One region of the Catellatospora chokoriensis genome, then DNA from elsewhere that is predicted to be linked to it. Evidence: riboswitches for the same ligand, from Rfam matches in the RefSeq annotation. Region 1 holds a riboswitch; the other holds the start of a gene.
The links. A riboswitch is a leader RNA that binds a small molecule or an ion and turns the genes downstream of it on or off. The one in region 1 is predicted to bind thiamine pyrophosphate.
Positions count from the first base shown of each region.

Region 2: linked by a shared signal. The riboswitch ahead of HAV39_RS22870 (ECF transporter S component) and the one ahead of thiO (glycine oxidase ThiO) in region 1 are both predicted to bind thiamine pyrophosphate.

Region 1 covers NZ_JAAOTI010000013.1:257,577-271,822, reverse strand. The annotation lists gene HAV39_RS21280 (ABC-F family ATP-binding cassette domain-containing protein) at 1-1,376, shown strand, start outside; gene HAV39_RS21275 (MBL fold metallo-hydrolase) at 1,468-2,061, shown strand; gene HAV39_RS21270 (glycoside hydrolase family 18 protein) at 2,330-3,652, opposite strand; gene thiE (thiamine phosphate synthase) at 3,775-4,401, shown strand; TPP riboswitch at 4,586-4,698, shown strand; gene thiO (glycine oxidase ThiO) at 4,692-5,738, shown strand; gene thiS (sulfur carrier protein ThiS) at 5,738-5,938, shown strand; gene HAV39_RS21250 (thiazole synthase) at 5,944-6,714, shown strand; gene HAV39_RS21245 (thiamine phosphate synthase) at 6,711-7,355, shown strand; gene thiD (bifunctional hydroxymethylpyrimidine kinase/phosphomethylpyrimidine kinase) at 7,378-8,163, shown strand; gene thiC (phosphomethylpyrimidine synthase ThiC) at 8,181-9,713, shown strand; gene HAV39_RS21230 (hypothetical protein) at 9,736-10,611, opposite strand; gene HAV39_RS21225 (uroporphyrinogen-III synthase) at 10,639-11,727, opposite strand; gene nirD (nitrite reductase small subunit NirD) at 11,747-12,097, opposite strand; gene nirB (nitrite reductase large subunit NirB) at 12,094-14,246, opposite strand, start outside.
Region 2 covers NZ_JAAOTI010000015.1:78,550-92,795, forward strand. The annotation lists gene HAV39_RS22835 (helix-turn-helix domain-containing protein) at 1-266, shown strand, start outside; gene era (GTPase Era) at 282-1,169, shown strand; gene recO (DNA repair protein RecO) at 1,197-1,952, shown strand; gene HAV39_RS22850 (isoprenyl transferase) at 1,987-2,796, shown strand; gene HAV39_RS22855 (hypothetical protein) at 2,888-3,364, opposite strand; gene HAV39_RS22860 (energy-coupling factor transporter transmembrane component T family protein) at 3,460-4,245, opposite strand; gene HAV39_RS22865 (ABC transporter ATP-binding protein) at 4,286-5,626, opposite strand; gene HAV39_RS22870 (ECF transporter S component) at 5,626-6,210, opposite strand; TPP riboswitch at 6,309-6,414, opposite strand; gene HAV39_RS22875 (permease) at 6,518-7,552, shown strand; gene HAV39_RS22880 (TIGR03943 family putative permease subunit) at 7,549-8,295, shown strand; gene HAV39_RS22885 (acyl-CoA dehydrogenase family protein) at 8,449-10,347, shown strand; gene HAV39_RS22890 (hypothetical protein) at 10,522-11,133, opposite strand; gene HAV39_RS22895 (Fur family transcriptional regulator) at 11,177-11,587, opposite strand; gene HAV39_RS22900 (ArsR/SmtB family transcription factor) at 11,610-11,948, opposite strand; gene HAV39_RS22905 (metal ABC transporter permease) at 11,945-12,814, opposite strand; gene HAV39_RS22910 (metal ABC transporter ATP-binding protein) at 12,826-13,587, opposite strand; gene HAV39_RS22915 (metal ABC transporter substrate-binding protein) at 13,640-14,246, opposite strand, start outside.

The DNA of each region.
Region 1 (14,246 bases):
TGGTCAAGGCGGAGCAGGCCATGCGGGTGGCGGACTCGCGAGGCAAGCTGACCAGCAGCGCCCAGCAGGCACAGCTGCGGTACGCCGAGGCGCTGTCGGCGTACGGCGAAGCCGGCGGCTATGAGGCCGAGGTGCTCTTCGACACCGTCGCCACGTCGATCATGGGGCTGTCCTGGGACGAGTGCCGGGACCGGCCGGTGCGCACCCTGTCCGGCGGCCAGCAGAAGCGCTTCGCCCTCGACCTGCTGCTGCGTGGCGACGACGAGGTGCTGCTGCTCGACGAGCCGGACAACTTCCTCGACGTGCCCGCCAAACGCTGGCTGGAGCAGCGGCTGCGCGAGTCGAAGAAGTCAGTGCTGTACGTCTCGCACGACCGGGAGCTGCTCAACCAGACCGCCGACCGGGTGGTCGCGGTCGAGGGCGGCAGCGCCTGGACGCACGTCGGCTCGTTCGCGGCGTGGCACGAGGCCCGGGTCGCCCGGCACGACAGCATGGAGGAGCGCCGCCGCCGCTGGGACGAGGAGCACGAGAAGCTGCGCGCGCTGATGCTGATGTACAAGCAGAAGGCGGCCTACAACGACGGCCTGGCCTCGCGGTATCAGGCCGCGCAGACCCGGTTGCGCAAGTTCGAGGAGGCCGGCCCGCCGCCGCTGCCGCCCAAGGACCAGCAGATCCAGATGCGGCTCAAGGGCTCCCGCACCGGCAAGCGCGCCGTCATCTGCGAGCAGCTGGAGCTGGAGAACCTGACCTTCCCGTTCGACCTGGAACTCTGGTACGGCGACCGCCTGGCGGTGCTCGGCGCGAACGGCACCGGCAAGTCCCACTTCCTGCGCCTGCTGGCCCAGCAGGCGCACGGGGGCGGCGAGGACTCCGGACGCTCGGCCGACGGTGCGGTGCACACGAAGGTCAGGCACAGCGGCGTCGCCCGCCTGGGCGCGCGGGTCGTGCCGGGCCACTTCTCGCAGACCCACGACCGGCCGGACCTGGCCGGCAAGGAGCTGATCGACATCCTGTGGCGCGGCGACACGCACCGGCCGTCGCTGGCCCGCGAGGCCGCGTACAAGGTGCTCGACCGCTACGAGCTGGCCAAGCAGGCTGAGCAGCGCTTCGGCACGCTCTCCGGCGGCCAGCAGGCCCGCTTCCTGGTGCTGCTGCTGGAACTGAGCGGCGTCACCCTGCTGCTGCTCGACGAGCCCACCGACAACCTCGACCTGGCCAGTGCCGAGGCGTTGGAGCAGGGCTTGGCCGGGTTCGAGGGCACCGTCGTCGCGGTCACCCACGACCGCTGGTTCACCCGGGGCTTCGACCGCTTCCTGCTGTTCCAGGCCGACGGGGAGGTCGTCGAGACGCCCGAACCCGTCTGGGACGTCCGCTGACCCAAGCCCCCGCGCGGCGTTGGCACGTTTCCGGCGATCGGTGGCATCCGTGCCACTCGTCAAGATCGGTATGGCCCACCATGATGATCACATGACCGACGCACCCCACGGCCGTGCCGCCGCCCTCCACATCCTGGCCACCGGATACACCACGTCGACCGGCCCCGGCGTGGCCGCGACCGTCTCCCTGGTCGTCGACGGCGACCTGCGCATCGTGTTCGACCCGGGCATGGTCGCGCACGCCGCGGTCATCCCCGATGCGCTCGCCGCGCTCGGGCTGGCGCCGGCCGACGTCACCGACGTCGTGCTCAGCCACCACCACCCGGACAACGTCCTCAACGCCGGGCTGTTCACGGCGGCGCGCATGCACGACCACAAGGCGATCTACCGGGGTCACGAGTGGACCGACCGGGACGCCGAGGGCTACGCGTTCTCCGACTCCGTACGGCTGATCAGCACGCCGGGCCACAGCCACGAGGACATCACCCTGCTCGTCGGCACGCCCGAGGGCGTCGTGGCGCTCGCCGGCGACCTGTGGTGGCGCGCGGACGGACCCGCCGACGACCCGGTCGCGCCGGACCGTGCCCAGCTGCGCGCCAGCCGCGAGCGGGTCCTGGCCGTGGCCGACCGCGTCGTCCCCGGCCACGGTGCGCCGTTCACCCCGAACGGCACCACGCCCCGTTAGATCGCTTCTGCGCACCCCCCGCCCCGGCCGGGTATCCGCAGCGGGACATACCTGCCGAGTGACTTTGCTCTGCACCCAAAGCCTTGCTCTGCACCCACCGGCGCAACAGCCGCGCGGCCCGTTGCGTCGGTGGGTGCAGAGCAAGCGAATGGGTGCAGAGCAAAGTCAAACAGGGGGTATGTCCCCGGCGGGCGGAGCATGGCGGCTGCGGCCGGCACGCCGAGCACGGCGCACCGGTGTCGCGGCGCGGGGTGCGCCCTGCCGCTGGTCAGCTCAGGCCGTTGTGGATCGCGGTGGTGAGTTCGCCGGTCGGGGTGTCGCCGTCGAGGGACCAGGCCATGGTCCCGCCGAGGCCGTTGGCCTTGACGTATGCCGCCTTCTGGGCAATGACCTGCGGGGTGTCGTAGGACCAGAAGGCGCCGCCGCCGTACTTCCAGGACGCGCCCGCGACCGGGTCGTGGAAGACCGTGCCCTGCTTGGCGATGACCTTCTTGTAGTCCTCGACGCCGTCCTCGTAGGTGCCCCGGGCCGGGCCGGTCGCCGGCTGGTAGAGGCCGCTGTTGGCGCTGCCCGCGCCGGCCCAGCCCCGGCCGTAGTACGGGATGCCGATGACGATTTTGCCCGCCGGTGCGCCCTGGGCGCGGTAGGTGTCCACGGCGAGATCCACGCTGAACGGCGACGACGCCGTGGAGTAGAGGTTCGCCTGGTGCCCGGTGACCGGATCCCACGCACCGACCAGGTCGTACCCCTGGACGGTGGCGAAGTCGAGGTAGGAGAACAGCTGCGCGGTCTCGATCCCGGCGTTGATCTTCGCGGGGTCCGCGGGCAGGAACGCGCTGAGCGAGTAGGTCCGCCCGACCTGGGCGCCGTACGCGTCGAGCTGGCTGCGGAACTCGGCGGCCAGCAGCGTGTAGTTGTGCTTGTCCTCGGGCCGGACCACGTTGCCGGTGTCGCCCTCGGACGCGGGCCACTCCCAGTCCAGGTCGAACCCGTCGAACACGCCGGCCGCGCTGCCCACGCCGCCGTGCGGCGAGGTGCCGATGAAGGGCAGGTTGCCCTTGATGAACATGTCGATGCAGCTGGCGACCATCGCCTGGCGCGAGGCCGGGGTGAGGGCCGCGTCGGAGAGGTACTTGGACCAGGTCCAGCCGCCGATCGACAGCTGGATCTTCAGGTGCGGGTACATCGCCTTGAGCTTGCGCAGCTGGTGGAAGTTGCCGGCCAGCGGCTGGCTCACCACGTCGCCGACGCCGTCGACCGACTCGCCCGACTTGAACCGCTTCTGGTAGTCGGCCCAGGCGTCGCCGACGCCCGCCTCGTTCGCCTCGAAGCAGCGGCCGTCGGGGCCGACATTGGCGAACGCGTAGTTGATGTGCGTCAGTTTCGCGGCCATCCCGGCGGTGTGCAGGTTCTTCACCAGGAAGTTGCGGCGGTAGATGCCCCACTGGACGAAGTAGCCGACCTTGACGTAGCCGGCAGCCGCGGCGGCGGCGCCCGCGGTGACGGGTGCGGGGGCGGCCTGAACTGCGGTGGGAGCGACGACCGCGGTGCTGCCCAGGAGGAGGGCGACGAGGGCGAGGCGGGTTCTCATACCGAGTCAAGGTAACTGTAAAGACATTTCACAGAATCAGCGATCTGGATGAGCCGATGTAGACGGCGGCTGTCACGGGAGGGTCCGTCCCATTCACCGACGAGAATCGATAGGGTATGGGCATGGCGCTGGGGAGACTCCATCTGATCACCGACGGCAGGCCCGGCAGGGATCCGGTCGCCCTGGTGCGGGCCGCGTTGCGGGTGGCCACGCCGGACCTGGTCATCCAGTTCCGGCCGGCGGACGACTGGACCGACCGGCTCGCGTACGAGCTGGCCAACCAGATCGTCGCGCTGTGCCGCCCAGCCGGGGTCCCGGTGCTGGTCAACGACCGGCTGCACGTTGCGCTCGCGACCGGGGCCGCCGGTGGCCACGTGGGCGCCGACGATCTGCCGGTGTCGGCGGCCCGGCGGCTGCTCGGCCCGGCGGCGGTGCTCGGCGCGACCTCCCGGCTGCCCGCGACCGCCCTGCGCGCGATCGGCGACGGGGCCGACTACCTGGGGGTCGGGCCCTGCTACGCGACGTCCACGAAGGACGGTCTGCCGGTGTCGATCGGACCTGAGGGCCTGCGTGCGGTGGCCCGGCAGTGCGCGGGCACCCCGATCATCGCCATCGGCGGCATCACCGCCGCCCGCGTGCCCGAGCTGCGGGCAGCCGGAGCCCACGGGGTCGCCGTCATCGGCGCGGTGTCCGACGCGGCCGACCCGTCCCGCGCCGTCGCGGAACTGCTCGCCGCCGTCGCGTCCTGACGCGACGCCTGTCGCGTGTGCGGCGTGCTCGGGACACGTGCCGGCCGCGCCGCCGCGCCGCGGGCCCGGTGTGGCGAGGGTCGCGGCGGGCCGGGCACGGGTTGCCTCCGGCTGCGGACGGGGTTACGCTCCCGGCAGTCGTCACGGACGGCAACACACCTGTAACGCGTGAACCACATTGAACCAAGAACCCCACGGGAGCCCGGTGAACCGGGCTGAGAGGGGAGCTGATCCTCGCTCCCGACCGTAGAACCTGATCCGGGTAATGCCGGCGCAGGGAGGAGGCCGCGGTGGCACCCCTTTCCGTATCCGTCGTCGGCGGCGGCATCATCGGGCTCAGCATCGCCTGGGCATGCGCCCGCCGCGGGCACGCCGTCACCGTGCACGATCCCGCTCCCGGCCGCGGCGCGTCCCACGTCGCGGCGGGCATGCTGGCCCCCGTCGGGGAGTCCTACTTCGGCGAGCGGGAGCTGACCGCGCTGCTGCTGGAGTGCGCCCGGCGCTGGCCGGAGTACGCGGCGGAGCTGGCCGCGGCGACCGGGCACGACCTGGGGCACCGGACCGAGGGCACGTTGCAGGTCGGGCTGACGGCCGACGACCTCGCGCAGCTACGCCGGCTGTGGACGTACCAGCGGGAACTGGGTGCGGAGGTGGTCGCCCTCGACGGCGACGGGCTGCGCGAGCGGGAGCCGCTGCTGCACCCGCGGGCGCGCGGCGTGCTGGTCGAGTCGGACCACCAGGTCGACCCGCGCCGGGTGGTGGCCGCGCTGTGCGAGCTGGTCCCGGTGCGCCGGGAAGTCGTGCACAGCCTGTCCGAGCTGGACGCCGACGTCGTGGTGCTCGCCGCGGGATGCGCCAGCGCCGCGCTGGGCGGGCTGCCGGTGCGGCCGGTGCAGGGTGCGGTGCTGCGGCTGCGCGGCCAGGTCGCGCCCCGCCACGTCATCCGGGGGTACGCCGACGGCCACGCCGTCTACGTGGTGCCCCGCCGCGACGGGGAAGTGCTGGTGGGGGCGACGGTCGAGGAACGGGCCGACGGCCACGCCACCGCGGGCGGCGTACGCGACCTGCTCCGCGCCGCCACCGACCTGGTGCCGGAGCTGGCCGAGCACGCGCTGGTCGAGGTGTCGGTGGGACAGCGGCCCGGCACCGCCGACAACGGACCGATCGTGGGCCAGCTGGCACCGGGTGTGCTGGTCGCCACGGGGCACTACCGGCACGGTGTGCTGGCCGCCCCGTACACCGCGTCAGCCGTCGCCGACCTGGTCGACGGCGCGACGCTGCCCCCGCTGTGGGAACCCTTCACCCCGCAGCGCCTGACCGCCGGAGGTATCGAATGATCACCGTGGTCGTGAACGACACGCCCCGCCCCACCAAGCGCGGCGAGACCGTCGCCGACCTGATGGCCGTGCTCGACGTCCCGCCGCGCGGCGTCGCCGTCGCGGTCAACGGCGAGGTGGTGCGGCGCGCCGACTGGCCCGCGCACCGGCTGCTCGACGGGGACCGGGTCGAGGTCCTCACCGCGGCGCAGGGCGGCTGACCGGCATGGACGACCGGTTCGTACTGGGCGGCGTCGAGTTCGGCTCCCGGCTCATCCTCGGCACCGGCGGCGCGAGCAGCCTGCACTCGCTGGAGCAGGCGCTGCTGGCGGGCGGCACGGAGCTGGTCACCCTGGCACTGCGGCGGATCGACCCCGGCCTGCCGGCCGGGCTGCTCGACGTGCTGGAGCGCTGCGGGGTGCGGCTGCTGCCCAACACGGCGGGCTGCTACACGGCCGCCGACGCGGTGCGCACGGCGCACCTGGCGCGCGACGCCTTCGACACCGACTGGATCAAGCTGGAGGTGATCGGGGACGAGCGCACGCTGCTGCCCGACGCCGTCGAGCTGCTGCGGGCGGCCGAACGGCTGGTCGACGACGGGTTCACCGTGCTGCCGTACACCACCGATGATCCTGTGCTGGCCCGGCGGCTGGCCGACCTGGGCTGCGCCGCGGTGATGCCCGCGGGCGCGCCGATCGGGTCGGGGCTGGGCATCTCGAATCCGCACCACATCGAGCTGATCCGGGAGGCCGTCCGCTGCCCGGTCATCCTCGACGCCGGGATCGGCACCGCCAGCGACGCGGCCCGCGCAATGGAACTGGGCTGCGACGCGGTCCTGCTGGCCAGCGCGGTGACCCGGGCCGCCGACCCGGTGGCGATGGCCACCGCGATGCGCCATGCGGTGCTCGCGGGACGCCTCGCGTCGCAGGCCGGACGTATCCCGGTGCGCCGCCACGCGCTCGCCTCCACGGCCGCGGAGGGGCTGCCGACATGGTGACCGGGCCGCGTTCCGGCGCGGTGCGCGGCGTGGTCGTGGTGACCGACCGCCGCCAGGCGGCACGGCCGCTGGTCGACGTGGTCGCCGGGGCCGTGGCCGGGGGCGCGCGGATCGTGCTGCTGCGGGAGAAGGACCTGCCGCGCACCCAGCGGCTGCGGCTCGCGGCGGCCCTGCGCGAACTGCTCCGGCCCATCGGCGGGCTGCTCATCGTCGCCGGTCAGGACACCCTCGACGGGGAGGCGCTGCACCTGCGCGCGGGCGCGGTCGCCCCGCTGGGACGGCCCCGGCTGGTGGGCCGCTCGTGCCACGACGAGGCGGAACTCGACCGCCTGTCCACCGAGGACTACGTGACGCTGTCGCCCGTCTTTCCGAGCCGCAGCAAGCCCGGTTACGGCCCGCCGCTCGAACCGGCCGGGCTGCGCCGCCTGGCCGCCCGCGCGGGCCGTCCGGTGCTGGCGCTGGGCGGGGTCGAGACACCCGAGCGGGCCGCGGCCTGCCGTGACGTCGGGGTCGCCGGGGTCGCCGTGATGGGTGCGGTGATGCGGGCCGCCGATCCCGCGCAGGCGTACACACGGCTGCGTGCCGCATGGGACGGCGTGTGCGACGGATCATCGCGCGACGGCGGGAGAGTGCTGGCATGAGCGAACGCAGTGAGGAGATGGCATGACCACCCCCTATCTGGCCCTCACCATCGCCGGCTCGGACAGCAGCGGCGGCGCGGGCATCCAGGCCGACCTGAAGACCTTCGCCGCACTGGACTGCTACGGCGCGAGCGTCATCACCGCGGTGACCTCGCAGAACACCAAAGTCATCACGGATGTGCACCCGATGCCGCCCACCGTGGTCGCCGCGCAGCTCGGCGCGATCCTCGACGACATGCCGGTGGCCGCCGTGAAGGTCGGCATGGTCGCCAGCGGGGAGATCGCGGCGACCATCCGGGCCCGCGCCCGCAACGGCGAGCTGCCGAAGATGGTGCTCGACCCGGTGCTGACCGCGTCGACGGGGCGGCGGCTGGGCGTGGTCAGCGCGATCGAGCGGCTGCTGCCGTACGCGACCGTCGTCACGCCGAACATCGACGAGGCGTCGGCGCTGCTCGGCTGGCAGGTCAGCACCCCCGCGGACATGGCCGGCGCGGCGGCGCAGCTGGCCTCGCACGGCCCGGCCTGCGTCGTGGTGACCGGTGGCGACCTGGGCGGCCCGGAGGTCGTGGACGCGGTGTGGACCGCCAACGGGGCGCGTTTCCTGCGCTCGCCGCGCGTGGAGACCCCTAACGACCACGGCACGGGCTGCACCTTCTCGGCCGCGATCGCGGCCCGGCTGGCGCACGGCTACCCGGTCGACGACTCGATCGCCTACGCGAACCGCTATGTCCGCTCGGCGCTGCTGGCGGCGGCGGAGTGGCGGCTCGGCAGCGGAGCCGGTCCGCTGAACCATTTTCCCCGCCTGTAGCTCAAGGAGGCAGCAACATGAGGCGCAAGGTCTACGTATCGGGGTCCCGTCCCGACATCCAGGTGCCGTTCGCCGAGGTCGACCTGACCGACGGCAGCACCCCGGTCCGGCTCTACGACACGTCCGGCCCGGGGGTCTTCGACCACCTGCCGCGCACGAACTGGGTGGCCGACCGCAGGCTCCACGGCGCGCCGGTGACCCAGCTCGGCTGTGCCCGGGCCGGGATCGTCACGCCGGAGATGGAGTACGTGGCCGTGCGCGAGGGCGTCACGCCCGAGCTGGTGCGGGACGAGATCGCGGCCGGCCGGGCGGTGCTGCCCGCGAACGTCAACCACCCCGAGATCGAGCCGATGATCATCGGTAAGGCGTTCCTGGTGAAGGTCAACGCCAACATCGGCACCTCCGCGGTCACCTCCGACGTCGCGGAGGAGGTGGAGAAGCTGACCTGGGCCACCCGCTGGGGCGCCGACACGGTGATGGACCTGTCCACCGGCCCGCGCATCCACGAGACCCGCGAGGCCATCGTGCGCAACTCGGCCGTGCCGATCGGCACCGTGCCGATCTACCAGGCGCTGGAGAAGGTCAAGGGCGATCCGCTCAAGCTGACCTGGGAGATCTACCGCGAGACCATCATCGAGCAGGCCGAGCAGGGCGTGGACTACATGACCGTGCACGCGGGCGTGCTGCTGCGCTACGTGCCGCTGGCGGCGGACCGGGTCACCGGCATCGTCTCGCGCGGCGGCTCCATCATGGCGGCCTGGTGCCTGGCCAAGCACCAGGAGAACTTCCTCTACACCAACTTCGAGGAGCTCTGCGAGATCTTCGCGAAGTACGACATCACCTTCTCACTGGGTGACGGGCTGCGTCCCGGCTCGATCGCCGACGCCAACGACGAGGCCCAGTTCGGCGAGCTGCGTACGCTCGGCGAGCTGACCGAGATCGCGTGGCGGCACGACGTGCAGGTCATGGTCGAGGGTCCGGGACACGTGCCCATGCACAAGATCAAGGAGAACGTGGACCTGCAGCAGGAGGTGTGCCACGAGGCGCCGTTCTACACGCTCGGCCCGCTGACCACCGACATCGCCCCGGCCTACGACCACATCACCAGCGCCATCGGCGCCGCGATGATCGGCATGTACGGCACCGCGATGCTCTGCTACGTCACGCCCAAGGAGCACCTGGGGCTGCCGGACCGCGACGACGTCAAGGCGGGCGTGATCGCGTACAAGATCGCGGCGCACGCCGCGGACCTGGCCAAGGGGCACCCCGGCGCGCAGGCCTGGGACGACGCGCTGTCCAAGGCGCGGTTCGAGTTCCGCTGGGAGGACCAGTTCAACCTGTCGCTGGACCCGGAGACCGCGCGCTCCTATCACGACGCGACGCTGCCCGCGCCGGCCGCGAAGACCGCGCACTTCTGCTCCATGTGCGGCCCGAAGTTCTGCTCCATGCGCATCAGCCAGGAGCTGAAGGAGTACGCCGCCAAGGGCATGGCCGACAAGTCCGCCGAGTTCGTCGCCTCGGGCGGCCAGGTCTACCTCCCCCTCGCCTGACCGGTCCGTCCGCCGTCCCGGGTCAGAGCACCCCGGGGCGGCGGGGGGCCAGGGCGACGACGGAGGAGGCGATCAGGCCGACCACCACGGCGATCATCGCGCCCAGGTAGGCGTCGGCCTGGTCGCTGAGGGCGCGGGAGATGCCGGGGCCGCCGATGACGTACGCCATCGCGACCGGCAGCGGGCCGACCGCCCCGCACAGCGCGATCAGCAGCCGGGACCGGCCCGCGTGCCGGGCGATCAGGGCACAGGCCAGCGCCGCCACCAGGGCGATCACGGGCATCGAGAACGACGCCCGGGGGATCGGCTGCAGGCTGCTGATGTCGAGCACGGCCAGCCGCATCGGGTCGTAGTACGCACCCAGCGCGTCGCGGTTGCGGCCGAAGCCAGTGGTGTCCAGGTAGGACGCGATCGCCAGCAGCCACACCAGGCCGGTGCAGGTCCACAGGTTGGCGGCCAGCGGGCTGCGGCCCACCGCCAGCAGGGCGACGAACAGGCCCGCGACGACTCCCGCGGCCACCGCGATGGCGGCGGTCAGCTCCGGGTCGAAGGTCGCGCTGAGTTTGGCGTACTGCACCGGCTGCAGCGTCAGCGGGAACGCGGCCGCCGCCGCGCCCAGCGCCGCGGCCAGGGCGGTCACGATACGCACCGCCGCGCCGATACGGCGGCGGTCGCGCAGGGCCAACCCGGCCGCGAAGGTGGCTCCACCCGCCACGGCGACGATGGTGAACCACACCACCCAGGTCAGCTGCAGGTTCCAGTCGTTGTCGGCGCCCGCGGTGAACTCGCGGTCCAGGCGTAGCACGTCGAGTCCATAAACGACGCCGACCTGGGCGGCCGCCACCAGCGCCGCCATGCCGAATGCCGCCGCCAGCAGCCTGCCCCAGAAACGCATCACGCGGGGACCATACGTCCGTTGGCGGTTTCAGTCCACCGGCAGCCGGTAGCCCCTTTTGACCACCGTCTGGACGAACGCGGGATCGCCGAGACCGGCGCGCAGCCGGGCCACGGCCATCTCGACGGCGTGCTCGTCGGCACCGCGCGGCAGCGCGGGCAGCAGGGAGGCCCGCGAGCGCACCTTGCCCGGCATCGAGGCCAGTGCCCGCAGCACCGCCATCGGGGCCGGGGCCAGCGGGCGCAACTCGCCGTCCACCATCGCCGCGTGGCCGCGCAGGGTCAGCTGGTGCTCGGCGACCTGCAGCGTGACCGCCCGCCGGGGCAGCTCGTCGGCGATCGCGCGGACCAGCGCGCCCAGCCGGGCCCGCGCCGGGGCGATGACCGGGATACCCTGCCGGATCAGCGGCGCGGCCGTCACCGGCCCGACGCAGGCGGCGATCACGTCGGCCCGCAGCGCCTCCAGGACCGCGTCCCCACCCGGCCCGGCGGCCGCCAGCAGCGCGCCGACGGCCGGGGCCGAGGTGAAGGTGATGGCGTCGACCAGGCGGTTCGACACGAGGTCGACCAGCCGGTGCAGCGGGGCCGAGTCCAGCGGCGGCGCCCAGCGGTAGACCGGCACCTCGATGACGTCGGCGCCGGCGGCGCGCAGCGACGCGCAGAACTCCGGCTGCTGGTCGCCGTGCAGCTGCACGGCCACCGTCTGCCCGCCCACGCCGCGCTTGAGCAGGTGGGCCAGGCACTCGTCGCAGCTCTCCGAGTCCGGCGACCACTGGTCGTGCAGGCCCGCGGCGCGCACCGCACCGCGGGCCTTCGGGCCGCGGGCCACGATGTACGCCTCGGCCAGCACCGTACGCAGCGGGTCGGCCAGCCCCCAGCCCTCGGCGGCCTCCAGCCAGCCGCGCATGCCGATGCCGGTGTTGGCGACCACGACGTCGGGCGGCGTGTCCAGGCAGCGCCGCGTGGCCTCGCGCAGCTGGGAGTCGTCGTGCAACGGCACGATGCGCAGCGCGGGGGCGATGACGACCCGCGCGCCGCGCCGCTCCAGCAGCGCGGCGAGCTCGTCGCGCCGCCGGTCGGCGGTGACCCCGACGGTGAATCCCGCGAGTTCGCTCATGATCGGGTCTCGCCGGGTGTGGTCATGGCCTTTCCACAGCCACTTCGACCAGGTCCCCGTTGCGGCGGATGGGGTACGTCGGCACGGCCACCCCGCGCACGTCCAGGCACTCACCGGTACGCAGGTCGTACACCTGCTTGTGCAGCGGGGACGCGACGGTCGGGGCGTCGCCGCGGGTGCCGACGATGCCGCGCGACATCACCTGCGCGCCCGCGATCGGGTCGCGGTTGCCGATGGCGAACAGCTCGCCGGAGTAGGCACGGAAGATCGCGATCTGGACACCGTCGACGAGTGCGGCGACGCCGCGCTCGGCCTCCAGCCGGGCGTACGAGCAGATCGCCGTCCAGGTGACGGTCATGGTCGCCGTGGTCATCGGGCACCTCCCAGGGTTACCGGCACCGGGCCGCGGGCAGGAACCTTCTGCCCGCGCTCGACCTCGAAGCTGATGTCGGGGTCGGGCGTGCCCGGTGCGTTGACGAACGAGACGAAGCGCGCGAGGCGCTGCGGGTCCTGCAGCGTGGCCTGCCACTCGTCGGCGTACGACCCGACGTGGCGGGCCATCTGCGCGTCGAGTTCCGCGCACAGTCCCAGCGCGTCGTCGACGATGACGGCGCGCAGGTGGTCCAGACCGCCCTCCATCGCCTCCAGCCAGGCGGCGGTGCGCTGCAGCCGGTCGGCGGTGCGGATGTAGTACATGAGGAAGCGGTCGATGGTGCGGATCAGCTCCTCGGTGGTGACGTCGGTGAGGAACAGGTCCGCGTGCCGGGGCCGGAATCCGCCGTTGCCGGCGACGTACAGGTTCCAGCCCTTCTCGGTGGCGATGATGCCGAAGTCCTTGCTGCGGGCCTCGGCGCACTCGCGGGCGCAGCCGCTGACCGCGGATTTGAGCTTGTGCGGGGCGCGCAGGCCCCGGTAGCGCAGCTCCAGCTCGATGGCCAGGCCGACCGAGTCCTGCACGCCGTACCGGCACCAGGTCTCGCCGACGCAGCTCTTCACCGTGCGCAGCGCCTTGCCGTACGCGTGGCCCGACTCGAAGCCCGCGTCGACGAGGCGGTGCCAGATCTGCGGCAGCTGCTCCACCCGCGCGCCGAACAGGTCGATGCGCTGGCCGCCCGTGATCTTCGTGTAGAGCCCGAAGTCGCGGGCCACCTCGCCGATCACGATCAGTTTCTCCGGGGTGATCTCGCCGCCGGGGATGCGCGGCACCACCGAGTACGTGCCGTCGCGCTGGATGTTGGCCAGGAAGTGGTCGTTGGTGTCCTGCAGCGCGGCTTCCTCGCCGTCGAGGATGTAGCCGCTGTTGGTCACGGCCAGGATCGACGCGATCGCGGGTTTGCAGATGTCGCAGCCCCGGCCCGTCCCGTGCGCGGCGACCAGCTCGCTGAACGAGCGGATGCCGCGCACCCGGATGATGTCGAACAGCTCCTGGCGCGAGTAGGTGAAGTGCTCGCACAGCGCCTTGGACTGCGCCACCCCGCCCGCGGCCAGCAGCTGCTTGAGCAGCGGGATGCACGAGCCGCAGCCGGTGCCCGCCTTGGTGCACGCCTTCAGTCCGGGCACGTCGGTGCAGCCGTCGGCGATCGCGTCGGTGATGTGGTCCTTGGTCACCGCGTGGCAGGAGCACACCTGCGCGGTGCCGGGCAGTTCGGCCTTCACCGAGCCGTCCCCGGCCGGGGCGAGCAGCGCCAGCGGCGGCGCGGGCAGCGGCCCGCCGAGCGAGGCCCGCAGCGTCGGGTACGCGCTGGCGTCGCCGACCAGGATGCCGCCGAGCAGGGTCTTCGCGTCGTCGGTGAGCAGCAGCTTGGCATACACGCCGGTGACCTGGTCGGTGACGACCACGTCGAGCCCCTCGGCGAACGGGGCGCCGAAGCTGGCCACGTCCACGCCGAGCAGCTTGAGTTTGGTGGAGGTGTCGGGGCGGGCCATCGTCGCCTCGCCGCCGGTCAGCCGGTCGGCGACCACCTCGGCCATCGCGTAGCCGGGCGCGACCAGGCCGTAGCAGACCCCGCCGGTCTCGTCGAGCGACAGCGCGGCGCACTCGCCGATCGCCCACACCGCCGGGTCGGCGGTCGCGCACGCGGCGTCGACCGTGAAGCCACCGCGCGGGCCGCGGACCAGGCCGGACGGCTCGGCCAGCTCGTCGCGGGGCCGGATGCCCGCGGCGACCACGACCACGTCCACGTCGAGCGAGCCGCCGTCGTTGAACAGCATCCGGCGTACGCCGTCGGCGTCGCCTTCCAGGCCCGCGCAGCCGCGCCCGGTGTGCACGGTGACGCCCAGCGCCTCGATGTGCCGCTTGAGCACCGCGCCGCCGCCCTCGTCCACCTGCAGCGGCATCAGCCGCGGCGCGAACTCGACCACGTGCGTGGTGATGCCGAGCAGCTTCAGCGCGTTGGCGGCCTCCAGGCCGAGCAGACCGCCGCCGAGCACCGCGCCGACTCGCCGTCCGCCCGCGGTCGCCCAGTCCTTGAGCGCCGCGAGGTCGTCGAGGGTGCGGTAGACGAAGACACCGGGCAGGTCGC
Region 2 (14,246 bases), on a different contig from region 1:
AGCTCGGCCTGTGGACGGCGGCCCGCTGCCAGCACGGACCCGTCGGCCGGGCGGCGCTGCTCGCCCGGCTGGGCGCGGCGCAGGCCCCGCGGCTGCCCGCGCGGCTGGTGGGCGAGCTGTTCGGGGCGTACGCGGACGGCGTGACGACCCTGCTCCCGCTGGCCGACCTGCTGCAGACCCCGGTCGACGACCTGTTCGCCGCGCTCGTGGCCGAGCAGTCCGCCGGTCGCCGCGGGTACGCCGATGAGCTTGCCTTCCTGCCCTGACGGTAGGTTGAGCAGGTGGCGGATAACTCATACCGTGCCGGGTTCGCCTGCTTCGTGGGGCGGCCGAACGCGGGCAAGTCGACTCTGACGAACGCGATCATCGGGCAGAAGATCGCGATCACGTCGAACAAACCGCAGACGACGCGGCACATCATCCGCGCCGTGCTGCACCGGGCCGACTCCCAGCTGGTGCTGGTGGACACCCCGGGTCTGCACCGCCCGCGCACCCTGCTCGGCGAGCGCCTCAACGACCTGGTCCGGGCCACCTGGAGCGAGGTCGACGTGATCGGCCTGTGCATCCCCGCCAACGAGCCCGTCGGCAAGGGCGACACGTTCATCGCCGGCGAGATCGCCGCGCTGAAGGCCACCGTGGTCGCCGTGGTCACCAAGACCGACCTGGTCGACAAGGAGACCCTGGCCAAGCAGCTGCTCGCGGTCAACGCCCTCGGCGAGTTCGCCGATGTGGTGCCGGTCAGCGCGGTGGCGAACTCGCAGCTCGACACGCTGGTCGACGTGATGGTCGGGCACCTGCCGAAGTCCCCGCAGCTCTACCCGGACGACATGCTCACCGACGAGCCCGAGCACGTGCTGATCGGCGAGATGATCCGCGAGGCCGCGCTGGAGGGGGTGCGCGACGAGCTGCCGCACTCGATCGCGGTGCTGATCCAGGAGATCATCCCCGAGGACGGCCTGACCAAGGTGTACGCCGACATCTACATCGAGCGGCAGAGCCAGAAGGCCATCATGATCGGCGCGCGCGGCTCCCGCCTCAAGGAGGTCGGCACCAAGGCACGCCTCGACATCCAGGAGCTGCTCGGCACCAAGGTCTACCTGGATCTCCACGTCCGCGTCGCCAAGGACTGGCAGCGCGACCCCCGCCAGCTCCGGCGGCTGGGCTTCTAGTCGGCGTGGGCCGGTAGGGTCGTCGCCATGCCGGGTATGCGTCGACCGCTCTATCGCGATGACGCCCTCGTGCTGCGCGTGCAGAAGCTCGGCGAGGCCGACCGGATCGTTACGCTGCTGACCCGCCAGCACGGCCGGGTGCGCGCGGTCGCCAAGGGCGTACGCCGGACCACCTCGCGCTTCGGGGCACGGCTGGAGCCGTTCGGGCACGTCGACGTCCAGTGCAGCGAGGGCAGCTCGCTGGACACCGTCACCCAGGTCGAGGGCCGTGACCTGTTCGGCCGCCGCTTCCTGACCGACTACCCGCGCTACACCGCGGCCAGCGCGATCGTGGAGCTGGCCGAGCGGCTGACCCCGGTCGAGCGGGAGCCCGCGCTGCGGCTCTACCAGCTCACCCTGGGCGCGCTGCGAGCGCTCGCCGAAGGGCGACGGCCCGGCCCGCTGGTGCTCGACGCCTACCTGCTGCGGGCCATGGCCCAGGCCGGCTGGGCCCCGGCACTGCGCGACTGCGCGGTGTGCGGCGAGGAGGGGCCGCACCGGGCGTTCTCCGTACCCGCCGGGGGTGTCACCTGCCTGAACTGCCGCCCGCCCGGCGCCGCCCATCCCGACCCGGCCACCCTCGATCTGATGTCGGCCCTGCTGGAGGGCGACTGGCCCGCGGCGGAGCGGACCGAGCCGCCGGTGCAGCGCGAGTGTGCGGGTTTCGTGGCGGCGCATTTGCAGTGGCACCTGGAACGGCAGCTACGCTCTCTGCCGTTGGTTGATCGCCGGGAACCGGGCTGAGTCCGGTCCCGCGCCCGAACAGGGGAAACGCAACGTGATCCGAACCCGGCGCGAGCCCAAGCCGCCGACCCCCCACCCGTCCGGCGCGACCCCGCCCAAGCTGCCCGGCGACGCGCTGCCCAAGCACGTCGCCATCGTCATGGACGGCAACGGGCGCTGGGCCAAGGAACGCGGCCTGCCCCGCACCGAGGGGCACAAGCGCGGCGAGTTCTCCCTGTTCGACACCATCGAGGGGGCGCTGGAGCTCGGCGTGCCCTACCTGTCGGTGTACGCCTTCTCCACGGAGAACTGGAAGCGCTCGCCGGAGGAGGTGCGCTTCCTGATGGGCTTCAACCGCGACGTCATCCGCCGCCGCCGCGACATGCTCAACGACCTGGGCGTACGCATCGTGTGGTCGGGTCGGCGCGGGCGGCTGTGGAAGAGCGTCATCGACGAGCTGGAGACGGCCGAGCAGATGAGCCGCGGCAACAGCAAGCTCACCCTGCAGTTCTGCGTGAACTACGGCGGCCAGGCCGAGATCGCCGACGCGGCGGCCGCGATCGCGCGGGACGTGGCCCTGGGCCGGCTGAAGGCCGACAAGGTCAACGAGAAGACCATCGCGAAGTACCTCTACCACCCCGAGGTGCCGGACGTGGACCTGTTCCTGCGCCCGTCGGGCGAGCAGCGCACCAGCAACTTCCTGCTCTGGCAGTCCGCGTACGCCGAGCACGTCTACCTGGACACGCTGTGGCCCGACTTCGACCGCCGCCACCTGTGGTACGCCTGCGAGCTGTACGCCCAGCGGGACCGCCGCTTCGGCGGCGCCCTGCCCAACCCGGTCGCCCCACCGGCCCCCACCGCCTGACCGGCCGCTCTTGATCGTTCGACTTGCCTGGCACCTGTGCGTATCAAGGACTCGGATACCCACAGGTGCCGGGCAAGTCCATGGATCTTCGTCAGCCGTCGCCGTAGTGCAGGGTCCATGGCTCGGCTAGCACGCCGCCGCGGAACGCGATCGCAGCGCGCAGGCGCTGCTCGTCCGCGTCGGACAGCAGATGGGCGGCCTGGTCGGCGGTGAGTTCGGTGGCTTTCGCGGTCCACTGCCAGCCGTTGGCCATGCCGCGGTACTCGACCCGCACGGCGACCGGTCCGCGGCGCGTGTCCAGTAGCAGGTCGGTGTCGGCGTCGGCGCTGAACAGGCCGACCTCGCCGCCGAGCACCCGGCACGAGGTGACCGTGCCGTACGGGAACAGGAACGAGCCGCGGTGCTCCTCCTCGGTCACCGTGGGCAGCAGCGGTCCGGTCCGGCATCCGAGTTCGGCCACCCGCGCCCGCTCCCAGGTGTGGTGCGTGGTCGCGGCCAGACCCGCGAGGACCAGCCCGAGGATCACTACTGCGATCCTGCTGATGCGCTGCGTCGCCGACTGCGCCATACCGCGCCTCCCGTCACTGACGTCAATATGTCGGTGACCGACGGATAAGGCAACAGGCTGGCCAGGTCCTGCGGGGACGTCCTCGCGTTCGGGGGTCAGCGGTGGGCGATCACCTGGATCAGTGCGGCGAGGAGCGCGCCTGCCGCGACGAGCAGCCAGTCGGCGGGGCGCCAGGGCATCGGGCGGGCCACGGTGCGGGGCAGGCCGGAGTCGAAGCCGCGGGCGTCCATCGCCACGGCCAGCCGAGTGCCCCGCCGGATCGCCCCGACCAGCAGGCCGAACGCGGTACTGGCGAACAGCGTGAACCAGCGCACCGGGTTGCGCCCGGCGTCGATGCCGCGGGCCCGGCGCGCCATCGCGATCATCCGCCACTCGTCGCCGAGCAGCCCGACCAGCCGGAACGCGGCCAGCGCCCCGATCGCGAAGCGGGGCGAGACCCGGGCGTGCTGGATCAGCGAGTCGGCCAGGTCGGTCGGGTCGGTGGTGCTGAACACCAGGATGCTGGGCAGCGCGATGGCCAGCAGCCGCAGCGCCAGCGACAGCGCGTTGGCCAGCACCGTCGAGGTGATCACGACCGGCCCGAAGTCCACCAGCACGGTGCCCGACCGGTCCGCGGCGAACAGCGCCAGCGACAGCACCACCGTCGCCGCCCCCAGCAGCGCCGGCCAGCCGCGCCGCAGCAGCCCCCACGGCGTGATCCCGAACAGCGGCGCCACGGCGAACGTCACCGCCAGCGCGAACCCGAGCGCGGCCACGTCCCGGGTGAACAGGGCCGAAGTGGTGAACAGCGCCAGAAAGACGATCTTCGCAACCGGGGTGCGGCGCGCGAGCAGGGCATCGTTGCGCTGCAACGAGGCTTGCGGGGAGGTGGCGGCGGGCAGGGTCACGGCGTGCGGCCGAACTGCGCGGCGGCGGTTCCGGTCATGACTTCCGTCCCAGGTCGAGGATGCGGTCGGCGAGGGTGGTGACCACGTCCGGGTCGTGGGTGACGGTGACGATGCCGTGGCCGTCGTCGCGGAGCGCGGCCAGCATGTCGACCAGCTCGATCCAGGTGCGGCGGTCCTGGCCGAAGGTGGGCTCGTCGAGGATCAGCAGCCGCGGCCGGGCGGCCAGCGCGGTGGCCACGGACAGCCGCCGGGCCTCGCCGCCGGACAGCGTGAACGGGTTCGCCCCGGCCAGGCGGTCCAGCCGCAGCCGGGTCAGCAGCTCGTCGACCCGGCCCGGGGCGGTGCCGCCCAGCGCCAGCTCGTCGCGCACGGTGGCGGTCACGAACTGGTGCTCCGGGTTCTGGAACACCGAGCCGATCCGGCCCGCCAGCGCGCGGGCCCCCCATCGGTGCGGCGGTCCGTCGGGGGAGCGCACCTCGCCTCCGGCGGGTTTGAGCAGGCCGCCCAGGGCGAGCGCGAGCGTCGACTTGCCGCAGCCGTTGGGGCCGGTCACCGCGAGCGCCTGACCGGCGCGGACCGTGACGTCGGGGTAGGGCAGGTGGCGTACCCGCAGGTCGTGGGTCGAGAGCAGGGTGTCGCCGGGTGGGTGCGCGGCGGGGTGGGCGGGCGCGGGGTGGCCGGGCACCCAGACCCCGGCGGCGGCCAGTTCCGCGCCGAGCGGGCCGGACAGCAGGTGGGGCGGGACGTCGTCGCGGACCCCGCCGCCCGGCTCCAGCACCACCACCCGGGTGACCAGGTCCAGCACCTCGGCGATGCGGTGCTCGATGAGCACCACGGTGGTGTCGGCGTCCACGGCGTCGCGCAGCGCCCGGCGGACCAGGGCGGCCCCGGCCGGGTCCAGGTTGGCCGTCGGCTCGTCGAGCAGGAGCAGCTCCGGGCGCGGGGCCAGCGCCCCGGCCAGCACCAGGCGCTGCTGCTCGCCGCCGGACAGGGTGTCGGTGGCCCGGTCGCGCTCGTAGCCGAAACCGACCTGGTGGAGCACCTCGTCGACGCGTGGCCAGACGCGGTCGGCGGCCCACCCGATGTTCTCCAGGCCGAACGCGACCTCGTCGCCGGCCCGCGACATCACCAGCTGCGACTGCGGGTCCTGGAACACGATGCCGACGCGCTCGGCGTCGACCTTGCGTGCGCCCTCGGCCTCGCCGGAGTCGTCGGGCAGCAGCCCGCCCAGCGCGTGCAGCAGCGTGGACTTGCCCGCGCCCGAAGGGCCGAGCAGCAGCACCCGCTCGCCGCGCTCGATGCGCAGGTCGACCCCGCGCACCGCCCACGCGCGGCGGCCGGCGTGCCGCCACCCGTACCCTTCGAGCGTGATCATCAGACCAGGTCGCGGCTGCGGCCGGACGGGAAGCGGTCGAGCGCGCCGGTGCCGGCCAGGGCCTTGGTCAGGAAGTGCCCGCCGACGCCGGCGAACAGCAGCGTGCTGGCCACGACGATGGCGACGTAGGCGGCCTTCCAGTCGAACGACCAGTCGGCGTAGTAGTAGTACAGGTCGAGCCCGGCCGCGGTGGCGCCCGCGAGCGCGGCCGCGACCAGTGACTGGCTCAGGTTCCATCGGCGGTAACCGCCGAGCAGGAAGCCGAGCTCGCCGGCCGCGCCCTGGGCCAGGCCGTACCAGAGCACGGTGATGCCCCACGAGGTGCCGAGCAGCGCCGACACGATCGCGGCGACGAGCTCGGTGTAGATCGCCGCGCCCGGCTTGCGGATGATCAGCGGGGCGAGCACGGCGGGCAGCAGCCATACGCCGTAGATGGCGGCCGCGGCAGGCGGGAACGTCGAGCCGAAGATCGCCCCGGCCGGGCCGTTCCACAGCAGGCCCCAGGCCCAGAAGACGACGCCGAAGGCGACGGCGAGGATGGAGGCGACGACGATGTCGACCGTCCGCCAGCGATAGTTGTTCATGGATAACTCCTGGTCCGTTGAGGGGACGAACGAGGAGAAGTGCACACGTCGCGTCCGCGATACCCCATTTGGGGGGTATCACGAAAGCAGGCGTGGCGGTGAGGTGTTGACCGAACTCCCTGCGCTGGCATTACCCAGATCAGGTTCGAGGGTCTGCGGCCGTGTGCCGCACTCTCAGCGCTGTGCGCTCCCCTGTCGTTACTTGTTCATATGAGGCCGCTGGACAGCGGCGCTTGTGCCGGAAAGGCTAACACCGAACTCACGCCCGGTAACCTGTGCCGGTCGGCACACCCCGATACCGCGAAGGATCCGCGTGACCTCCGTCGATCAGCGCCCGCCCGCGGCGCCCCCGTCGCCGCCCGCCGGGCGGTCGGCCCGCAAGCCGCTGTGGGGCGGCCGGATCGGCTCCGTCGAGGTGCTGGCAGCGCTGCTCATCGCGCTGCTCATCTTCCGGCAGCCGATCGCCGCCGCGATCTCCACGCCGCTGCTGCAGACCTGGACCACCGTGTTCGTATCGGTGATGGTCCAGGCCACGCCGTTTTTGGTGTTCGGCGTCGCGCTGTCGGCGGTGATCGCGGTGTTCGTGCCGCGCTCGTTCTGGTCGAAGGCGCTGCCCAAGCACCCGGCCCTCGCCGTGCCGGTGGCCAGCTGCGCGGGCGTGGTGCTGCCCGGCTGCGAGTGCGGCTCGGTGCCGATCGCGGGCTCGCTGATCCGCCGCGGCGTCACGCCCGCCGCCGCGCTGGCGTTCCTGCTGGCCGCGCCCGCGATCAACCCGATCGTGCTGACCGCCACCGCGGTCGCCTTCCCGAACAACCCGGAGATGGTGGTCGCCCGCGGCGTGGCCAGCATCATCGTGGCCATGGTGATGGGCTGGCTCTGGCTGCGGCTGGGCAAGCAGGAGTGGATCAGGCTGCCGCACCGGCCCGAGCTGGACGACCTGTCCCGCTGGCGGGCCTTCTGGGCGGCCTGCCGCCACGACATTGTGCACGCGGGCGGCTTCCTGGTGCTGGGCGCGATGGCCGCGGCCACCATCAACGTGCTGGTGCCCGAGTCGGTGCTGCAGGCCGTGGCCGACCAGCCCGTGCTGTCGGTGCTGGCGCTCGCGGCGCTCGCCGTGCTGCTGTCCATCTGCTCCGAGGCGGACGCGTTCGTCGCCGCGTCGCTGAGCCAGTTCTCGCTCACCGCGCGCCTGGCGTTCCTGGTCGTCGGCCCGATGGTCGACCTGAAGCTGATCTCCATGCAGGCGGGGGTGTTCGGCCGCCGCTTCGCGATGCGCTTCGCCCCGGCCACGTTCGTGATGGCGGTAGTCGTCGCCGCCGGAGTCGGGATGGTGCTGCTGTGAACCGTCAAGCCCAGGGCGTGGTGATGCTGCTGCTCGGCGGCGCGATCCTCAAGGCCAGCCTCACCGACATGTACCTGCGCTACGTCAAGGCGGGGCTGCAGCCGTTCCTGATCGGCGCGGGCGCGCTGCTGGTGCTCGCGGCCGCGATGACCCTCTGGTACGACATCCGCCACGGCGCGGCGGCCGACACCGAGTGCGCGGACCACGACGAGCACGCCGACCACGATCACGGCCACGTCGGGCATCGCGAGCCGCGGGTCGGCTGGCTGCTGATCGCACCGGTGCTCGGCCTGCTGCTGGTGGCCCCGCCCGCGCTCGGATCCTATGCCGCCGGCCAGGCCGGTTCGGCGCTCTCCTCGCAGCAGGTCTCCGACTTCCCGGCGCTGCCCGACGGGGACCCCGCCGAGATCAGCGTGCTCGACTACGCCACCCGGGCGATCTTCGACAAGGGACTGTCCATCGGCGAGCGCCGGGTCAAGGTGACCGGCTTCCTGTCGGACAACCCCGACGGTGGCCAGCTGCTCACCCGCATGATCCTGTCCTGCTGCGCGGCCGACGCCCGCCCGATCAAGGTCGGCATGAACGGCAGCGTGCCCACGGGGCTGCCCGCCGACAGCTGGGTGGAGATCACCGGTACATACACCGACCAGCGGGGCACCGACGCGATCAACGGCGAGAGCATCCCGTTCATCGAGGTGCTGGAGTGGCGTCCGATCCAGGCCCCCGCGGAGCAGTACGAGTAGTCCCTGTCCGCTGGTTTGCCAACTGCTACCGCTCGGTAGTACTGCGGGGTAGCGTGATTTCAGGGCGCAAACCACCGAACACGGCTCGTCGCGGCGCGCTCATGAGGCGGCCCCGGCGACCCCGCGTTCGACCGGACGACAGGGGTGTCGACGATGACGACGGTGCAGCGTGAGGTGAGCGCGGAACAGGCCCGGCAGGTCGCCGAGGCCGCCCGCGAGAGCGAGTGGCGCAAGCCCAGTTTCGGCAAGCAGTTGTTCCTGGGACGCCTGCGGATGGACCTGATCCACCCGTGGCCCCAACCCGCCCCGAACCCCGACGCCGAGCAGTTCCTGCAAAAGCTCGGCGAGTACGTCAGCACCGAGGTCGACGGGGCCGCCATCGAACGCGACGCCCGCATCCCGGACGAGGTCTTCCACGGCCTGGCCGAACTCGGCGCGTTCGGCATGAAGATCGATCCCGCGTACGGCGGCCTCGGCCTGTCCCACCTCGACTACTGCCGCGCGCTGACGCTGGCCGGCTCGGTAAGCCCGGCGATCGGTGCGCTGCTGTCGGCGCACCAGTCCATCGGCGTGCCGCAGCCGCTCAAGCTGTTCGGCACCAAGGAGCAGAAGCAGCGCTTCCTGCCCCGGCTGGCCGCGGGCGAGGTGTCGGCGTTCCTGCTCACCGAGCCCGACGTCGGCTCCGACCCGGCCCGGATGGGGGCCACCGCCACCCCGGTCGAGGGCGGCTACCGCCTGAACGGGGTCAAGCTGTGGGCCACCAACGGCACCGTGGCGACACTGCTCGTGGTCATGGCGATGGTGCCGAAGGGCGAGGGCCGGCGCGGCGGCATCACCGCGTTCGTCGTCGAGGGCGACGCCGAGGGCGTCACCGTCGAGAACCGCAACGCCTTCCTCGGCCTGCGCGGCCTGGAGAACAGCGTCACCCGTTTCCACGACGTCTTCGTGCCGGCCGAGAACGTCATCGGCGGCGAGGGCCAGGGCCTCAAGATCGCGCTGAGCACCCTGAACACCGGCCGGCTGTCGCTGCCCGCGATGTGCGTCGGCGCGTCCAAGTGGTCGCTGAGCGTCGCCCGCCAGTGGTCGCAGCAGCGGGTGCAGTGGGGACGGCCGGTCGGCCAGCACGAGGCCGTCGCCACGAAGATCGCGTTCATCGCGGCCACCACGTACGGCATGGAGTCCATGCTCGACCTGTGCTGCCTGCTCGCCGACGACGACCGCAACGACTTCCGGATCGAGGCCGCGCTGGTCAAGCTGTACGGCTCCGAGCTGGCCTGGCGGGTCGCCGACGAGCTGGTGCAGATCCGGGGCGGGCGCGGCTACGAGAGCGCGGACTCGCTGGCCGCCCGCGGCGAGAAGGCGATCGGCGTCGAGCAGCTCCTGCGCGACCTGCGGATCAACCGCATCTTCGAGGGCTCCACCGAGATCATGCACCTGTTCATCGCCCGCGAGGCGGTGGACCAGCACCTGTCCGTGGCCGGCGCGCTGATCGACCCGAAGTCGAGCGTCGGCGCCAAGGGCCGGGCGCTGCTGGGCGCCACCGGCTTCTACGGCCGCTGGCTGCCCACCCTGGCGATGGGCCGGGGCACGTTCGGCGGCTACCGCCAGTTCGGTCCGCTCGCCAAACACGTGCGCTGGGCCGAGCGCGCCGCCCGCCGCCTGGCCCGCAACACCTTCCAGGGCATGGCCCGCTGGCAGGGCAAACTGGAGCACCGGCAGGCCTTCCTGGGCCGGATCGTCGACATCGGCGCGGAGCTGTTCGCCATCGCCGCGGTCTGCTCCCGCGCCACCGCCTCCGGCCGCCCCGAGGAACGCGACCTCGCCGACCTGTTCTGTCACCAGTCCCGCGGCCGCATCGCCATCCTCGAACACGCCCTCTGGAACAACACCGACGCCGCCGACGTCGCCCTGGCCCGCAAGGTCCTCGCCGGCGACCACACGGCCCTCGAAGCCGGCATCATCGGCCCACCCGACCAGGGCGAATGGGTCTCCACCTGGACCCCCGGCCCGTCCACCGCCACCGACTCCCGCCGCCGCATCCCACCCCGCTAGAAGGAGGGGCACTTTCCCATCGCCATGCGTAGAGGAAGGTGCCCCTCCTAACGCGGACCGTTCGGGCTGACGGCGATGATCGCTGTCTACGGTCAGAACATGCGGTCTGACCACACTTTCTGACCACAGACAGCGATCATCCCCACGTGCCGCGCCGCGCCGAGCCGAGCCGGGTCAGCGGCGTGGGCTGCCGCGCAGGCCGAGGCGGCGTAGCTCCAGGGCGGCCAGCTGCTCGATCGCCTCCGGGTCGCCGGTCCGCCAGCCCGCGACGACGCCGCTGTCCAGCGAAGCGAGCCGCCGCAGCGGCGCGGTGGCCAGCGCCCGCAGCGCCAGCAGCTCGCCCCCACCCGGATACCGGCGCACCTTCGCCGCGACGCTGGCCGCCCGGATCCACGACAGTCGCAGTGGCAGCCACAGCGCCAGCGCCATCAGCACCGGTATGCCCGCGGTCAGCCAGGCCAGCACCGTCGCCAGGTTCGCGATGGCGTCCTGCTGGTCGCGCCCGGCCTCGGCGATGGAGTTCGCGGCGTTGGCGGCGCTGCCGAACGGGGCGCCCACCTCGTCACCGACCAGCGGGATGCGCCCGGCGCGCGCCTGCGCCTCCGCCATGTCGGCGGCCAGGTTGGTGCCGGCGCTCTCCAGCTTCTGGCCGGGCACCGCCAGCTTCTGGACCAGGTCGTACAGCGTGATCGCGGCCCAGATCCAGATCGCGCTCCACACCAGGGCGGTGACATCGGCGATGATCTGCCGGGTGAACCGCCACGGCTTCTCCGCATAGAGCTTCATGACAGCATTCTGATCGACCGGGGCGATCGATAAACGCCCCGCGTCAGGCCCGTGTCGTCGCGCAGCCCTGGCAGGTGCCGAAGATCTCCAGCGTATGGCTGACGTCGACGAACCCGTGCTGCGCCGCGACCCGGTCCGCCCACGACTCCACGGCCGGTCCGGCCACCTCGACGGTACGCCCGCAGGTGCGGCACACCAGATGGTGGTGGTGGCCGTTGGAGCAGCGCCGGAACAGCTGCTCGCCGCCCGGCGGGCGCATCACGTCGATGTCCCCGGCGTCGGCCAGCGCCTGCAGCGTGCGGTACACGGTCGTCAGGCCGACCCGCTCGCCCCGATCGCGCAGCATGGCGTGCAGCTCCTGCGCGCTGTGGAAGCCCTCCACCTCGGACAGCAGCGTCGCCACGGCAGAACGCTGCCGCGTGTTCCGGGCCGCGGTGCCCTGTGGGCTCGTCATGCTTTCTCCTCGAAGACTTCGGTCACGGGCGCTGCTCCGCGGCGTGGGTGACGGCGTCGGCCACGATGTGCGCGACGTGCTCGTCCACCAAGGAGTATGCGATCTCGCGGCCGTGCCGTTCGGCGCGGACCACCCCGGCCGCCCGGAGCACCCGCAGGTGCTGGGAGACCAGCGGCTGGGCCACCCGCAGTCGTTCCACCAGCTCGTGCACGTGGCGTTCGCCGTTCGTCGCCAGCTCGGTCACGATCGCGATCCGCACCGGCGCGGCGAGTGCCCGCAGCAGCTCTCCGGCGCGGACGTAGGACTGCGTCTGGCTCACATCGACCACCGTAGCCCCGCGCGTCGGTGCATACCCAATCATGAGTCGAGGACGCACTCGGGCGGATCGCAGACCGCCGCGGCGCCGGTGTCCGCGCGCCGCCGCCGGCGCAGCGCCGTGCCCACGACCGCGACCAGGATGAACAGTGCGATGGCGGCGAGCACGATGGTCGCGCCGGGCGCGGTGTCGTAGCCGGCGGACACGAGTATCCCGGCCCCGGCGCTGATCACTCCGCCGAGCATGGCCAGCGTCATGGTGCCGCCGAAGCCGCGGGAGACCAGCTGCGCGGCCGCGACGGGCACCACCATCAGCGCGCTGACCAGCAGCAGGCCGACCGAGCGCATGGCGACGGTGACGGTCACCGCGGTCATGACGGCCAGCAGCAGGTTCAGCGCGCGCACCGGCAGGCCGGAGACCTTGGCGTACTCCTCGTCCTGGCAGATCGCGAACAGCCAGGGCCGCAGCCCGACGGTGACCGCGAGCACGCACGCGCCGAGGATCGCGATCGTGATCAGGTCCGTGGCGGACGTGGTGAGCAGCGAGCCGAACAGGTACGACGTCAGGTTGGCGCTGCCCTTGCCGGGGGCGAGCCCGACCAGGAAGACGCCGCCCGCGATGCCGCCGTAGAACAGGATCGCCAGCGCGATGTCGCCCGAGGTGCGGCCGCGTTCGCGGATCAGCTCGACGGCGACCGCGCCCAGGGCGGACACGATGATCGCGGTGAGCACCGGGGACGTGCCGGTGAGCAGGCCGACGCCGACACCGGTCAGCGCGATGTGGCCGATGCCGTCGCCGATCAGCGACATCCGCCGCTGCACCAGGTAGATGCCGAGAGAGGGCGCGATCAGGCCGGTGATGAGGGCGCCCAGCAGCGCCCGCTGCATGAACGGCAGCGACATGATCTCGATGAGGTTCACGTTCATTCGCGTCCCCAGATGCTCGGCGGGTCCTGCGGGGCGTGCGGGTGCACGTGGTCGTGGCCGGGTTCGGCGTGGTGGCCGGCCGGGTGCGGCACCGCGCCGTCGTGCGCGATGACCCCGTCGTGCACCACCACCGCGCGGGTGATGACGGGTTGCAGCGGGCCCAGCTCGTGCGCGACCAGCAGCACCGTGCCGCCGTGCCGGACGAAGTCGCGCAGCGCCTGTGCGAACGCCTCCTGCGACTTGGCGTCCACGCCCGCGGTGGGCTCGTCGAGCACCAGCAGGTCCGGCTCACCGGCCAGGGCCCGCGCGATCAGGGTGCGCTGCTGCTGGCCGCCGGACAGGGAGGCGACCGGGTCGTGCACCCGGTCGGTCAGGTCGACCGCGGCCAGCGCCTTCGCGACGGCCTGCCGGTCACCGGCGCGCAGCAGCCCGGGGAAGCCGCGCCGGGCCAGCCGGCCGGAGGAGACCACCTCGCCGACGGTGGCGGGCACGCCGCCGCCCGCGCCGAGCCGCTGCGGCACGTACCCGATGCGCTGCCAGTTCCGGAAGCGCCGCAGTGCGACGCCGAACAGCTCCACCTGGCCCTCGGCCAGCGGGACCAGGCCGAGCCCGGCCCGGATCATCGTGGACTTGCCGCTGCCGTTGGCGCCCAGCACGGCGACCACCTCACCGCTGCGTACGGTCAGATTGACGTCGCGCAGCACGGGCCGGTCGTAGGCGACCGCACCATGCTTGATCTCGAGAACCGGGGGGTTCACGCCTTCTCCTCGTCCTGCTCGTCGGCGGCGATGACCGGCTCGGCGCACCGGCTCATGAACAGCCCAACGCGGCACGCAGCGTCGCGAGATTGGTCCGCATGACCGAGAAGTAGTCACCCGTCCCGCCCTCGGCGAGCCCTTCCAACGGGTCGAGCACGGCGGTCTTCGCGCCGACCTGCTCGGCCAGTGTCTGCGCGACCTTCGGCGACACGAGCGTCTCGAAGAAGATCGTGGTCGCACCGTACTTGCGCGCCTCGGCGGCGACGGCCGCGACCTGCTGCGGGGTGGGCTCGGTGTCCGGGGTCAGCCCGGACAGCGCGATCTGCTTGAGCTTGTACCGGTCGGCGAGGTAGCCGAACGCGGCGTGGCTGGTCACGATCTCGTGCCGTTGGCAGTTCGCCAGCCCGGCGGTGAACTCGGCGTCCAGCTTGTTCAGCTCGGCGACCAGGGCGTCGCCGCGCTCGGCGTAGGCCGCCGCGTGCGCCGGGTCGCGTTCGGCCAGCTGGTGCGAGACGCTGCCGGCGATCGCGGCCAGGCGGGTCGGGTCGAGCCAGACGTGCGGGTCGGGGGCGCTGCCGCCCTCCTCGTTCGCGCCCTCGTGGTTGGGGCCGCTGACGAGCGGGGTGACCGTGGCCACGTCGAACGCGCGATCGGCGGCG